Ruegeria pomeroyi DSS-3: one gene and its partner. The protein of the gene in region 2 binds, or shares a complex with, the protein of the main gene of each other region. Links are inferred from orthologs where the notes say so. Each region holds a gene or a part of one and is shown on either strand. Other genes may lie near its edges.

Region 1 (7,075 bases), 680 kb from region 2 along the record:
GCCGTGCTGATCCCCTTTGACGCGGGCAAGGAGGTCGAGCAGGGTCTGCGCGCCCGCGCCCTGACCGCCCTGCCCGGCTTTGCCACGGTGACCAGCGCCGAGCTGACCCCCGAAACCCTGATGCGGGCCTTGCAACAGGTGATGCGCGACCCGCGACGCGACACGACCACCTTGCGCTTTGACGGCGCGGCAGAGACGGTGCGCATGGTCGAGATGATGGAGGCGGCACGATGACCCCGGACTGGACCCCACTCGATGCCGAACTGGCGCGATGGGCGGCCGAGGGGCTTACCCTGCCGCTCTGGTGGCGCGACGATGACGCGGTGAGCACGACCCCACAGCTGGACCGGCTGACCGCGCTGGCCGAGGACCTGGACCTGCCCGTGCATCTGGCGGTGATCCCCGCCGGGGCCGATACCGCGCTGGCTGACCACGTCACCGCGCATCCGCATCTGGTCCCGGTCGTGCATGGCTGGGCGCACCAGAACCACGTCCCCGCGACCGAGAAGAAGGCCGAGTTTCGCGCCCACCGCCCACTGTCCGAGATCCTGACCGAGGCCGGGCAAGGCAAGGCACGGTTGCAGGCACTGTTTGGCGATGCGCTGCGGCCGATGTTCGTGCCGCCCTGGAACCGGATCGCGCCCGAGGTCACCGCCGGCCTGCCCCCGCTGGGCTATCGCGCGCTGTCCACCGCAACCCCGCGCCGCAGCCCGATGGCCGCGCCGGGGCTGGCGCAGGTCAACACCCATCTCGACCCGATCGACTGGCGCGGCAGCCGCGGACTGGTGGCGCCGCAGACCCTGATCGCCCAGACCGCCACGCTGCTGGCGGATCGGCGCGAGGGGCGCGCCGATGCCACCGAGCCCTTTGGCATCCTGACCCACCATCTGGTGCATGACGACGAAATCTGGCAGTTCTCCGGGGCGCTGCTGGCGCGGCTGTTGGCCGGCCCCTGCCAGCCATGGACCATGCCCGCCGAGGAGACCGACCGATGAGCCGATTGGATTCAATGCTGCGCCGCCTGACCGCGCAACGGGACGGGCTGAACTGGGCTGCGCTTCAGATCTCCGGCATCCCGGGCGAGGTGCTCGACATGGGGCTGGGCAACGGGCGCACCTATGACCACCTGCGCGAGATCCTGCCGGGCCGCCGCATCCGGGTGATGGATCGGGTGCTGCAATGCCACCCCTCGTGCACCCCGCCCGAGGCGGATTTCCTGATGGGCGAAGCGGAACCGATGCTGGAGCGTCTGGCCGCCGAGGGCGCCCCGATCGTTCTGGCCCATTACGATTTCGGCATGGGGATCAAGGCCGATGACGTGGCCGAGGCCGCTCGGCTCAGCCCGCTGATCGCCCGTGTTATGGTGCCCGGCGGCCTGATCATCTCGGGCCAGCCGCTGGTCGGGTTCACCCCAGTCGCAGCCCCCGACAGCATCCCGCCCGAACGCTACCTGTTCTACCGGGCCTGAGCGGGCATCAGATCACCCCGGTCATCACGACCAGGAACAGCAAGGCCGCAGGGGCCAGGGACAGGCCCAGCGCCCATTTGGGCGCGCGGTTGGCTATCGCCAGAACAAGCGCCGGGATCACGAAAATCGCGGTGGCTCCAATGCCGACGGTGAGAAATCCAAGCGCCATGCCCCGCCCAGCCGCATCCATCGAGGCGTTGACGGTCCCGACCCAGGCCCAGCCATAGAGGAGGACATAGGCGAGGGAGATGGCAAAAACGGCGATACGCATGAGGGCAAGTTATACGACGGTCGCGGGCCACTGCCAAGATTTAGGTGGCGGAGATGGACAGGACCCATGGGCCAACCCTCTTTCATCACGCCCGGTGAAGGTTCTGACCGTTTCACGCAGGCTGCATCCCCCGCGTAGGGTGGGCAGTCCTGCCCACCACCCGATTGCGTCAACCGTTGGTTAACCGGTTTTCCCGATCCTGGCCTCATGCCAAACTACCGTCGCGCCCGGATCGCCGGAGCCAGTTACTTCTTTACCCTCGCGCTGGCCGACCGGTCGTCCACGCTGCTGACCGAGCGGATCAACGACCTGCGCCATGCCTATGCGCTGACCATCCGGGAGGCGCCGATTGTCTGCGAGGCCTTCGTCGTGCTGCCCGACCACTTGCACGCGGTCTGGACCCTGCCGCCGGGCGACAGCGCGTTTTCGGAGCGCTGGCGCAAGATCAAGCACCGGTTCTCGCGGGCGGTGGGCAGAACTGCCCACCCTACACACCGGTCCGAGAGCAAGCGCGCAAAACGGGAATGCGGCATCTGGCAGAGACGGTTCTGGGAACATTTGATCCGCGACGAGGACGATTTCCGGCGCCATGTGGAATATTGCTGGGGCAATCCGGTCAAACACGGGCTTGTGGATCGGGCGGTGGATTGGCCGTTTTCAACAATCCATCGCGATATCCGGTTGGGCCGGGTCGATGCGCAATGGGCGGGCCGCCCGACCGAAGGTGCGTTTGGCGAGTAGTGTAGGGTGGGCAGTTTGCCCACAAATGCGGTTGTTAGGGCAATATGCGATGGTGGGATGGTGGGCAGAACTGCCCACCCTACGCTTGCTACGCTTGCTTCTAGACGGCTTCCGCTCGCCAGGTGAAACGTTGCAGGGACTGTTTCTGGTAATTAGGGCTGTCAGCCCATCTGAGGATGTTTCCCTGCCAGCAATGCTCGAAATCCCTGATCTTGAATTCCGGAAGCCGACAGATCTGCAGTTCCAACACGGGCGGGCGTTTGTCCGTCGCCACCCCCGAACCCTTGAATATGGCGCGCTTGATCTCACCATGCTTTGCTGAATTGTCGAAATAACCAAGCGACCTGGAGGCGGCCATGAAGAAGGGTTTTTCGTGGTCGGGCTCGATCTCGGTCCAATGGAAGCTATCCGAGTCGGGATCGCCGTTGATTTCGAGTACGATCCTGAAGGGAGAGGATCGGCTATGAAGCGAGAGAGTGTACTTCATTCGCAGCAGCTCCTTGTTGCAGCCCCGCCGACAGGCGCGGGAAACCGCCCCTGCGTGCGCAAAAAAGCGTAGATGAGAAAACAACCCAATGTTGTGTTTCGAGGCGATGTTATCGCCATTAAGGATGCAAAGCGTTGATCCCGATCAATTTCGATTGTGCGATGAGCGAGAGCGGCAGCCTGACAGGCAGCGACGCGAAGGCGAGGCCTACCGCCCCCGCCGCTTCACATTACCGCCCCGCTGCCCCGGTCGTCCGGCGGTACTCCGGCCCCGGGATTTCACGGCCTGCTCCGAGGCGCTCTCGACCGCCCATTGCCGGGCCATCGGGTCGTCTGACACCGCCAGGTCGACCGCCTCCAGCCGCTTGACCTCGTCGCGCAGGCGGGCGGCCTCTTCGAATTCCAGGTTCTCGGCGGCCTTGCGCATGTCGGCGCGCAACCCGTCCAGCACCGCCTCGAGATTGCCGCCATGCAGCGGCTTGTCGATCTTGGCGGTGACGCGGGACATGTCGGTGTCGCCCTTGTAGAGGCCGGCCAGCACGTCCTCGACATTCTTTTTCACCGTCGCGGGGGTGATCCCGTGTTCCTCGTTATAGGCGATCTGTTTGGCGCGGCGGCGGTCGGTCTCGCCCAGCGCGCGCTCCATGCTGCCGGTGATCCGGTCGGCATACATTATGACGCGGCCCTCGGCGTTGCGCGCGGCGCGCCCGATGGTCTGGATCAGCGAGGTTTCCGAGCGCAGGAAGCCCTCCTTGTCGGCATCCAGAATGGCGACGAGGCCGCATTCGGGGATGTCGAGCCCCTCGCGGAGCAGGTTGATGCCGACCAGCACGTCGAAGGCGCCAAGGCGCAGGTCGCGCAGGATCTCGATCCGTTCCAGCGTGTCGATATCGGAATGCATGTAGCGGACCTTGATCCCCTGTTCGTGCAGGTATTCGGTCAGGTCCTCGGCCATGCGTTTGGTCAGCGTGGTCACGAGCGTGCGGAAGCCCTGGTCGGCCATCTTGCGGACTTCGTCCAGAAGGTCGTCGACCTGCATTTCGACCGGGCGGATTTCGACCTGCGGGTCGAGCAGACCGGTGGGGCGGATCACCTGTTCGGTGAACACGCCGCCCGATTGCTCCATCTCCCACGCCGCGGGCGTGGCCGAGACAAAGACCGATTGCGGGCGCATGGCGTCCCATTCCTCGAACTTCAGCGGACGGTTGTCCATGCAGCTGGGCAGGCGGAAGCCGTGTTCGGCCAGCGTGAACTTGCGCCGATAGTCGCCCCGGTACATGCCGCCGATCTGGGGCACGCTGACATGGGATTCATCCGCAAAGACAATGGCGTGATCGGGAATGAACTCGAACAGCGTCGGCGGCGGCTCGCCAGGGGCGCGCCCCGTCAGATAGCGGGAATAGTTCTCGATCCCGTTGCAGACACCGGTCGCCTCGAGCATTTCCAGATCGAAATTGGTGCGCTGTTCCAGCCGCTGCGCCTCCAGCAGCTTGCCCTCGCCCACCAGCTGATCCAGCCGCTGGCGCAGCTCCTGTTTGATGCCGATGATGGCCTGCTGCATGGTCGGTTTGGGCGTCACATAGTGCGAGTTGGCGTAAACGCGGATCTGGTCGAACGTATCCGTCTTTTGCCCCGTCAGCGGATCGAACTCGGTGATCGCCTCCAGTTCCTCGCCAAAGAAGGACAGCTTCCAGGCGCGGTCCTCCAGGTGGGCGGGCCAGACTTCCAGACTGTCGCCGCGCACCCGGAAACTGCCGCGCTGAAAGGCCTGATCGTTGCGCTTGTACTGCTGGGCGACCAGATCGGCCATGATCTGGCGCTGATCATATTCGCCGCCGACCTTCAGGTCCTGGGTCATGGCGCCATAGGTCTCGACCGAACCGATGCCATAGATACAGGAAACCGAGGCGATGATGATCACATCGTCGCGCTCCAGCAGCGCCCGCGTGGCCGAGTGGCGCATGCGGTCGATCTGTTCGTTGATCTGGGATTCCTTCTCGATATAGGTGTCCGAGCGCGCCACATAGGCCTCGGGCTGGTAATAGTCGTAGAACGAGACGAAATATTCCACGGCGTTATCGGGAAAGAACCCCTTGAACTCGCCATACAGCTGCGCCGCCAGTGTCTTGTTGGGGGCCAGGATAATGGCCGGGCGCTGGGTCTCTTCGATCACCTTGGCCATGGTAAAGGTCTTGCCGGTGCCGGTGGCGCCCAGCAGTACCTGATTGCGCTCGCCCTCGTTCACGCCCTGCGTCAACTCTGCAATGGCGGTGGGCTGATCGCCCGCCGGCTGAAACTCGGTCTGCATGACGAACCGGCGACCGCCCTCCAGCTTGGGGCGGGCCTTCACGTCGGGCGCGGGGGCATGCATCAGCGCAGCAGACTTGTCGGAATGGGCATCGGGCATCGGGGGGATTCCTTTCGTCCCCGATCTTGGTCTGTTTTTGTTCCGGTTCAAGGGGGTGCGTCCGGCTGATGCCGGAATCTGGCATCAGGGGGTGCGCCGGTGCGGGATAGAAGGCGGGCCGCCGCTGATTCCACGCTGTGCGCAAAACCCCCGATACGCAGCGAGAACCGCAACGGTCGCGACGCTTTTCAGCGGAAGACGGCGTTTTTTCATGGGTCTCGGGGATTTTTCCAGCCCTATAAAGAGGATGCGCCTCGCAATGGCGGTGGCGGCGCGCGGGCCTGTCTTTGGCTGAGCAAACCTATTTCGGAGGCGGGCGAGTGGTGAAACAGGTGCGGGTTGCGGTGATCGGCGGCGGCGTGGTCGGCGTGAGCGTCCTTTATCATCTGGCCCGGCTGGGCTGGACAGATTGCTGCCTGCTGGAGCGCACGCAGCTGACCGCCGGATCGACCTGGCATGCGGCGGGGCTGTTGCCGCTATACTATCCGAACCAGACGATGAGCCTGATCAACAAGCACTCGATGCAGCTCTATGCCCGACTGCAGGCGGAGACCGGACAGCCTTCGGGGTTTCATCAATGCGGCCAGCTGCGTCTGGCCACGGATCACGACAGGCTGGACGAATACCGCGCCTATCTGAGCTTTGCCCGCTATCTTGGCATCGACTGTGCGCTGATCACACGCGAAGAGGCCCAGAAACTCTGGCCACTGGCCGATCTGGGTGATGTGATCGCTGCCCTCTATCACCCCGGCGATGGTCATATTGCGCCCGCGGACCTGACCCAGGCCATGGCAACCGGCGCGCGCGGGATGGGGGCGAAGATCCATCTGAACACCGAAGCGACCGCAATCTCGCGCACCGCGTCTGGCGAATGGCTGATTTCGACACCCAATGGCGACTTTCTGGCCGAACATGTGGTGACGGCCACCGGGAATTATGCCCGCCAGACCGGAGCGATGGTGGGGCTGAATGTGCCCTCGATCCCGGTGATGCATCAATATGTGGTGACCGAAACCATCAAGGAATTCGCGGATCACAACAGGGCCGGCCGGCCTGAAATGCCGGTGCTGCGTGATGACAAGAGCCGGTTCTATCTGCGGCAGGAAAACGACGGGCTGATCCTGGGGCCTTATGAACCCAACCCGAAGAGCTGGGCGATCAACGGCGTGCCTCCCGGTTTCGGGGCCGAGCTGATGACGCCCGATTACGACAGTCTGGAACCATTCATCGAAGGCACGCTCAGGCGCGTCTCATCCTTTGCCGCCGCGGGCATCCGGACCGTGGTCAACGGACCCATCGCGCATACGCCGGATGCCTTTCCGCTGGTTGGCCCGGCGCCGGGTTTGCAGAACTACTGGCTGGCCGAGGGAATGGTGGCGGGCATCTGCTATGGCGGCGGCGTGGGCCGGTATCTGGCCGAATGGATCACCGAGGGGGCGCCGACGATCGACATGTGGCCGGTCGACCCGCGCCGCTTCAACGGCCATGCAGGCAAGAACCACACCCGTTTGAAGAACGAGGAAACCTATGGCCATATCTTCGACATTCACTATCCGAACCTGGAAATGCCCGCCGCCCGGCCCGGCAAGACCAGCCCCTGTTACGACAGGCTGACCCGCGCCGGTGCGGTCTGGGGTGTCGCAGGTGGGTGGGAGCGCGCCCGCTGGTTCGATGCAGAGGGCAACCGCACGCCCGAGACCCT
Region 2 (7,211 bases):
CCTCAAGCAAGCGCCACAACACGGCGCAAACCAAACGGATACGGATGATGACCATGGCTGTGACGAGCGAACATAGCACCCTGAAAGGCCACCACGGCCTTGGCGTTCTGGCGCTGATCGAAGCCGCGCGGAGCCGGTTTGCCCAGCATCGCGTCTATCGCCAGACGGTGAATGAACTGTCGGCGCTGTCCGGTCGGGAACTGGCCGATCTGGGCCTGCACCGGTCGATGATCAAACGCGTCGCCCTGCAGGCGGCCAAGGAATACACGGCGCGCTGAGCGCCACGAGTTTTCGGAATCAGGCCCTTCTCCTCCTCCCTGGGGCCTGAGACTACGCGGCGGCATCCTCCTCCTCCCTGATGCCGCCGCACTAATACCGGCAAAGAAAGCCGGACGCGGATACACCGGGCTCTCCTCCTCCCTGCCCGGTGTAGAAAGCGCGCGGCGGTGCTCTCCTCCTCCCTGCACCGCCGCGACCCTCATACCGGGCGATGGTCCGGAACGGATACATTCGGGCGCCTCCTCCCTGCCTGGATGTTGCAATGAACGGCGGTGCCCCCTCCTCCTCCCTGGGCGCCGCCGTTTTTTCGTTTGAACGGCCTTCATGTCGCGGACAAAGGCAGCTTCTGACGCATTCCGACGCTTCGACATTCCTGCTTGCTGCTTCTATCCTGAGCAGGAAGACCCCATATCGAGGCGCATCAGCATGAAATTCATCCATCTGACCGACATCCATCTGATGCCCCCGGGGCAGAGCGTGAGCGGCAGCGATCCCATCGAAAAGCTGTCAAAGGTGTTCGAGGACATCGCCACATGGCATTCCGATGCCGAATTCTGCGTTGTCTCGGGCGATCTTGCCGATCTGGGGGACAGGGAGTCTTATGAATGGCTGCGGCAGCGGTTGGCGCATTTCCCGGTTCCGGTCTTCCTGATGCTGGGCAATCATGATGTGCGCGAGACCTTCATAAGCGTCTTTCCCGACCATCCGCGCGATGCAAACGGGTTCATCCAGCATGCCCATACGGCCGGAGGAGCGCGGTTCCTGTTTCTCGATACCCTGACCGGCGGGCCGGATATCCATGACGGAGAGCTGTGCAACGACCGGCTGGCCTGGTTCGCGGCCGAGCTAGAGCGGGCGGGCGACATGCCGGTCTATGTGTTCCTGCATCATCCGCCCTTCGACATCGCGATCCCCTATGTCGACGAGATCAAGCTGCGCCAGCCCGACGCATTCCATGCCGCGTTGCAGGCAGGGCGCAACATCCGCCACATCTTCTATGGTCACGTACACCGCACCACCTATGTGAACTGGCGCGGCTATCCGTTTACCTCCTTGCCCAGCACCAACCACCAGGTGCCGCTGATCCCAGAGCGCGAGGGCCAGGAACACAGCGCCGAGCCTCTGGCCTATGGCGTCGCCACCATCGAGGGCGATCAGTTCACCCTGCATGTGGACCATTACCTGGGCAAGCCCGGCGCCTAGATGGAGCTTTTGTGGATCCTGATGGTCCTGCTGTCCGCGGTGACCCATCCGTTGCGGGATCTGACGCTGAAGGGGGTGGCCCATCCGGTGTCCTGCTATACCGGCGTCTGCCTGTCCTGGGTGGTCTTTGCCGGGGCGCATATGGTGCTCGGCGGACAGGGCGCCGCCCTGCCCGCGCAGGTCTGGCCGCTGGTGGCGGTCTCTGGGCTGGGACTGACGGTCTATTATTACGGCACCTTGTCGGCACTGCGGCGCGGCAACCTGTCGGCCTATTACCCGATCGTGCGCTCCTCTCCGCTCGCGATCGCCGCGCTCAGCTGGCTGGCATCCGGGCAGAGCTATTCCTGGGCGGCGCTGTCGGGAATGGCGCTGATCATCCTGTCCGGGCTGATGATCCAGCGGGGCAACGGGCGGCTGCTGGACGATCCGCGCGCCTTTGCCATGGCGCTGATGGCCATGCTGGGTTCAGCCGCCTATTCGATCTCGGACGCCACCGCGATGCAAGCGACCACCAGCGCGCCCTTCCTGTTCTGGACCTATGCCCTGGTTACGCTGGCGATGACGGCACTGCGCGCATGGGAGGATCGGGGCAGCTCGGCGCCGCTTTTGGGGGTGGTGCGTGGATGGGTGCAAAACCCCTGGCGCATCCTGTTTGCCGGCCTGTCCTCTTACCTGTCCTACCTGCTGATCCTGCGGGTCTTCCAACTGGGCGCCGAGGCGGCGGCGGTCAGCGCGGTCCGGCAGGTGTCGATCCCGGTTTCGGTAATCCTGGCGGCGCTGGTACTGAAAGAGCCGCGCGGCCTGCGCCGCCTGGGCTGGGCGGTGCTGATCGCCATCGGCATCGCGATGATCGCGCTGCAATAGGCGGCAGGCCGCGCGCGCTCAGAACGGAACGTCGTCGGGCGCGCAAAGAAAGCGGGCCACCACCTTCTTCAGACCGGCCTTATCGAACGCGACCTCGACCTTGTCCCCTTCGACCCCGACCACGCTGCCATAGCCGAATTTCTGATGAAAGACGCGCGCGCTCAGGGTGAAGCTGGCCACCGCGGCAAGGTCGATCACCGTATTGCGGCTTTCGCGCGGTTGCGAGAGGCCATGCTGGCCCTGACGCGCCTGGAGCCGTTTCCAGCCGGGCGAGTTATAGCCATCGGCGGCAGCTGCACGACTCTCGATACCCGGCGAACTCAGACCACCGCCATAAAGGCCGGGCGGGGTCAGCACCTCGACATGATCCTCGGGCAATTCGTCGATGAACCGCGAAGGCAGCGCGTTCTGCCACTGGCCGAACACCCGCCGGTTGGCGGCAAAGGAGATGGTACAGACCTCCTCGGCGCGGGTGATGCCCACATAGGCAAGCCGCCGCTCCTCCTCGAGCCCCTTGAGGCCGCTTTCATCCATCGAGCGCTGCGAGGGGAACAGCCCGTCCTCCCATCCCGGCAGGAAGACGGCGGGAAACTCCAGCCCCTTGGCCGCGTGCAGCGTCATGATCGAGACCTTGGCGCCGCCGCTGTCCTGTTCGTTGTCCATCACCAGGCTGACATGTTCCAGAAACCCTTGCAGGTTCTCGAAATTGTCGAGCTGGTTGACCAGTTCCTTGAGGTTTTCCAGCCGCCCCGGCGCCTCGGGCGTCTTGTCGTTCTGCCACATGGCAGTATAGCCGGATTCGTCCAGGATCACCTGCGCCAGCTCGATATGCGACATCTCGGGCGCGCCGAACTGGATCGGCGCGGCGCCGTCCTCGATCACCGAGTCGTCGTCGATCTCGATCCGTGGCCCGCGCGTCAGCGCGGCCCAGCGGGCCAGCCCGTCGGTCAACTCGCCCAGCGCCTTGCCGCCCTTGCCCTTGATCAGGCCGTTCTCCACCGCGATCCGGGCGCCCTCGACCAGCGAGACTCCGTTCTCGCGCGCGACGGCGCGAATGGCCTGTTGCGCCTTGTCGCCAAGGCCACGCTTGGGCGTGTTCACAATCCGCTCAAAGGCGAGGTCGTCCTCGGGGCTGGTGACCAGCCGGAAATAGGCCATGGCATCGCGGATCTCCATCCGCTCGTAGAAACGCGGGCCGCCGATCACCTTGTAAGGCAGGCCGATGGTCAGGAACCGGTCCTCGAACGCGCGCATCTGATGCGCCGCGCGCACCAGGATCGCCATTTCATCCAGCGAGATCGGCCGTACGCCCCGTGTGCCGCCCTGCATCGCCTCGATCTCTTCGCCGATCCAGCGGGCCTCTTCCTCGCCGTCCCAATGGCCGATCAGGCGGACCTTTTCGCCCTCTTGCGCATCGGTCCACAGCTCCTTGCCCAACCGCCCCTCGTTGCCACGAATGACGTTGGAGGCCGCCGCAAGGATATGCGGGGTCGAGCGATAGTTCTGTTCCAGCCGCACCACATGGGCGCCGGGAAAATCCTTTTCGAACCGCAGGATATTGCCCACCTCGGCACCGCGCCAGCCATAGATCGACTGGTCGTCATCGCCCACGCAACAGATGTTGCGATGCCCGCCCGCCAACAGCCGCAGCCACAGATACTGGGCGATATTGGTGTCCTGATACTCGTCCACCAGCACATAGCGGAACCAGCGCTGATATTGCTCCAGCACATCCGGGTGGGTCTGGAAAATGGTCACCATATGCAACAGCAGGTCGCCGAAATCGACCGCGTTCAACTCGCGCAGGCGGGTCTGGTACTGGGCATACAGCTCGGGTCCGCGATGGTTATAGGCGCCGGCCTCGGCGGCGGGCAGCTTGTCGGGCGTCAGCGCCTTGTTCTTCCAGCCGTCGATGATATTGGCGAGCAGCCGCGCGGGCCAGCGCTTGTCGTCGATATTGGCGGCCTGCACCAGCTGCTTGAGCAGGCGCAGCTGGTCGTCGGTGTCGAGAATGGTGAAGTTCGATTTCAGATCGACCAGCTCCGCATGCCGGCGCAGCAGCTTGACACAGATCGAATGAAAGGTGCCCAGCCAGGGCATGCCCTCGGCGGGCTGGCCCAGCAGGCGGCCGACGCGGTTCTTCATCTCGCGCGCGGCCTTGTTGGTAAAAGTCACCGCCAGGATCTCGTTGGGCCGGGCCCGGCCGGTCATCAGCAGATGCACGATGCGCGCGGTCAGCGCCTTGGTCTTGCCGGTGCCCGCGCCCGCCAGCATCAGCACCGGACCGTCCAATCGCTCCACCGCCTCGCGCTGGGCGGGGTTGAGGTCGTCCAGATAGGGCGCGGGACGCGCCGCCATGGCGCGCGCGGAAAGCGAGACGCCTTCAAAGGCATCCATGTCGTCATAACTGCTCATGGGGGCAAATTACGCCGGAACGGGGCCGAGGGGAAGGGTTTGTTCACGGCTTGTTCACAGGTTATTTCGGTTTTCCGCCGGGTTTCGCAGAAAGTTTAAGGATTTTGCCGGATCATGCGGCGCATCTGTTAACGACTTTGTAAATCCGGGCGCCGAGCCTCAGACAGGTTCAGGCGCGCGGGAGAGCAACGTGACACAGAAGGCATTCGCCAGTTGGCGCTTACGATGGCTTGGTCTGGTCCTGTTTCTATGCGCGATGGTCGCTGTCGCCGCCTGGTCGGTGTTTCGCCTGCCGGTGCCGGTGGTCGACCGGATGATCGAGGCGGATATCCGCAAGCAGGCACAGCTGTGGTCGCGTGGAATCACCATGCATCTGGACCATCTGTCGGAAACCTTCGCCACCGGCGCTTTGGACGAACATGACATCGAATTCCTGATGCTGATGCCCAACACCTCGGACGCCTATCGGCTGACGTTGCTGGCTGCGGATGGGCGGGTGATCTGGTCCACCCGCGAGGATGAGATCGGCACGCTGACGCAGGACGCGCCCTTTTTCGACGTGGTGGCGCGCGGCGGAACACATTTCACCCTGTCCGAACGTCCGATCACCGAGGTCGATGGGCTCTTGCCGGTTGACGAGCCGGTGCAGACCGGCAGCCTGCGCTGCATTGCCGAGGTCTATACGCCGGTGATGTTGAACGGACAGTTTCTGGGGGCGCTGAAATTCTATGCCGATGTCAGCGAGCGCCGGCAGACCTTTGCCAAGCGGTTGCAGCTGGTGCTGGCGGCGCTCAGCAGCTTTGCCCTGTTGACCATGTGCATAACGATGCTGGTGATCTATCGCACCAACCGCGCCCGTTTCGCGGCACTGCAATCGCGATCCGAAACCGAACGCACGTTGATGGACGAACAATTGCGGCTGGCGCGCGAGGTGCGGCTGCTGGGCGAGTTGAACGAATGGCTGCAATCCTGCCGCTCGCTGGAGGAGCTGTTCGCGATGGTGTCGCGCTTCATGGAACATATCCTGCCCGATGCCGAGGGCAGTCTCTATGTCTATTCCAACTCGCGTGATGTGCTGGATGGCAGCGCCGGTTGGAATGGCGGGGCGTTCAAGGATCACATCCACCCCGAGGCCTGCTGGGGCCTGCGCCGCGGGCGCTCTTATGAATATGGCGCATCCGAGGTGGATTTCGTCTGCGACCATGCCGAACCGCATGATGGCCGGCCCTATTTCTGCTTCCCGGTGTTGGCGCATGGCGAAACCGTCGGCCTGATGCATCTGCGCGCCCAGCCCGGGGCCGAGGCGGAATTCTCCGCCAGCAAGCGGCTGGCGCAGATGTGTGCCGAACAGATCAGCATGGCGATCGCCAATGTGCGGATGCGCGACCAGTTGCACGACCAGTCGGTGCGTGACCCGCTGACCGGCCTGTTCAACCGGCGCCACCTGACCGAAACCCTGCGCAAGCAGTTGCTGCATTGCCAGACGCGCGGCGGCCGGCTCAGCCTGATCGCGGTCGATGTCGATCACTTCAAGAAATTCAACGACACCCACGGCCATGATGCCGGCGACATGGTGCTACGCGCGGTCGGCGCGGCGTTGGAGCAGGCCTGTGACCGCGACGAGGTGGCCTGTCGCATCGGCGGCGAGGAATTCATGCTGGTGCTGCTCGACTGCGCGCCCGAGGATGCGCTGACCCGCGCCGAATTGCTGCGCCAGTCGGTCGAAGAGGTGAGTGTCCGCTATGGTGAAAAGACCTTGCCGCGGGTGACCATTTCGGCCGGGGTGGCGCATTACCCGCGCCACGGCACCATGCCCCAGGACCTGATGCGCGCCGCCGATGACGCGCTTTACGAGGCCAAGGGACTGGGCCGCAACCAGGTGCGCGTCGCACAGTCGCCGGGAACGGACCCGCGCGAGGCGCAGGCCGCCAAACCGGCAAAAGCAAAGGACCCCAAGACGCCCGAAGGGAAATTCGCCGCCGAATAGCACCGGAAACGTGGCCTCTGCCCCGGCTCTGCCGCAGTGCAGAAAAAATCTGCGGAAATGGCACATCCGGGACTAGACTTTTCCCCAACGTCACCCATTAATGCGCCGCATGGATTTGCACAGCGCGTTTCCCGGCATCATGGACCTGAAATGGCGCGCCCGGCGGCGCCTGCCCCGCTTTGTCTGGGAGTACCTGGACAGCGGCACCGGAGTCGAGGCCACCAAGGCCCGCAATCGTGCGTCGCTCGACCGGGTTGGCTTTCTGCCGTCGGTCCTGCATGGCCCGCTCGAGCACGATCTGACAACCACCCTGCTCGGCACAACCTACGCGCTGCCCTTCGGCGTCGCGCCGGTGGGCATGTCCGGCCTGATCTGGCCCGATGCCGAGGGCCATCTGGCCCGCGCCGCCGCCGCCGCCAACATTCCCTATTGCCTGTCCACCGTCGCGTCACAAAGCCCCGAG

What was found. The genes of interacting proteins can lie anywhere in the genome.
Region 1: the proteins of SPO_RS05950 (region 2) and uvrB are in contact, whole or in part, in a crystal structure (PDB 7EGT), measured with the Thermus thermophilus proteins. The link is inferred for Ruegeria pomeroyi DSS-3 from one-to-one orthologs. Residues at the interface, in WP_096412145.1 of Thermus thermophilus: His654, Arg656, Phe657, Gln666, Asp668, Glu669, Lys680, Arg681, Leu682, Ser683, Lys685, Tyr686, Ala687; in WP_096411307.1 of Thermus thermophilus: Glu23, Leu25, Arg26, Asp27, Gly28, Glu29, Arg30, Phe31, Arg55, Glu326, Asp327, Phe328, Glu379, Ser382, Gln383, His398, Gly400, Arg401.

Annotation. Positions count from the first base shown.
Region 1 is NC_003911.12:540,125-547,199, reverse strand. The notes cover bases 2,775-5,734. They hold uvrB (excinuclease ABC subunit UvrB), read right to left. Parts: upstream 5,374-5,734; coding sequence 3,175-5,373; downstream 2,775-3,174. Other genes in these bases: SPO_RS02745 (GcvT family protein), read left to right, coding at 5,694-5,734; SPO_RS02755 (hypothetical protein), read right to left, coding at 2,775-2,967. Also shown: SPO_RS02780 (glycosyltransferase family protein), read left to right, coding at 1-234; SPO_RS02775 (polysaccharide deacetylase family protein), read left to right, coding at 231-995; SPO_RS02770 (class I SAM-dependent methyltransferase), read left to right, coding at 992-1,468; SPO_RS02765 (hypothetical protein), read right to left, coding at 1,476-1,739; SPO_RS02760 (REP-associated tyrosine transposase), read left to right, coding at 1,947-2,480; more of SPO_RS02755, read right to left, coding at 2,581-2,774; more of SPO_RS02745, read left to right, coding at 5,735-7,075. UniProt on the Escherichia coli protein: The UvrABC repair system catalyzes the recognition and processing of DNA lesions. A damage recognition complex composed of 2 UvrA and 2 UvrB subunits scans DNA for abnormalities.
Region 2 is NC_003911.12:1,222,697-1,229,907, reverse strand. Bases 2,064-5,159 are described here. They hold SPO_RS05950 (ATP-dependent helicase), read right to left. Parts: upstream 4,762-5,159; coding sequence 2,365-4,761; downstream 2,064-2,364. Other genes in these bases: SPO_RS05945 (sensor domain-containing diguanylate cyclase), read left to right, coding at 4,952-5,159; SPO_RS05955 (EamA family transporter), read left to right, coding at 2,064-2,346. In the rest of the region: SPO_RS05965 (DUF1127 domain-containing protein), read left to right, coding at 54-278; SPO_RS05960 (phosphodiesterase), read left to right, coding at 706-1,482; more of SPO_RS05955, read left to right, coding at 1,483-2,063; more of SPO_RS05945, read left to right, coding at 5,160-6,748; SPO_RS05940 (alpha-hydroxy acid oxidase), read left to right, coding at 6,849-7,211. UniProt on the Escherichia coli protein: A helicase with DNA-dependent ATPase activity. Unwinds DNA duplexes with 3'-5' polarity. Translocates on single-stranded DNA with 3'-5' polarity. Initiates unwinding more efficiently from a nicked substrate than double-stranded DNA.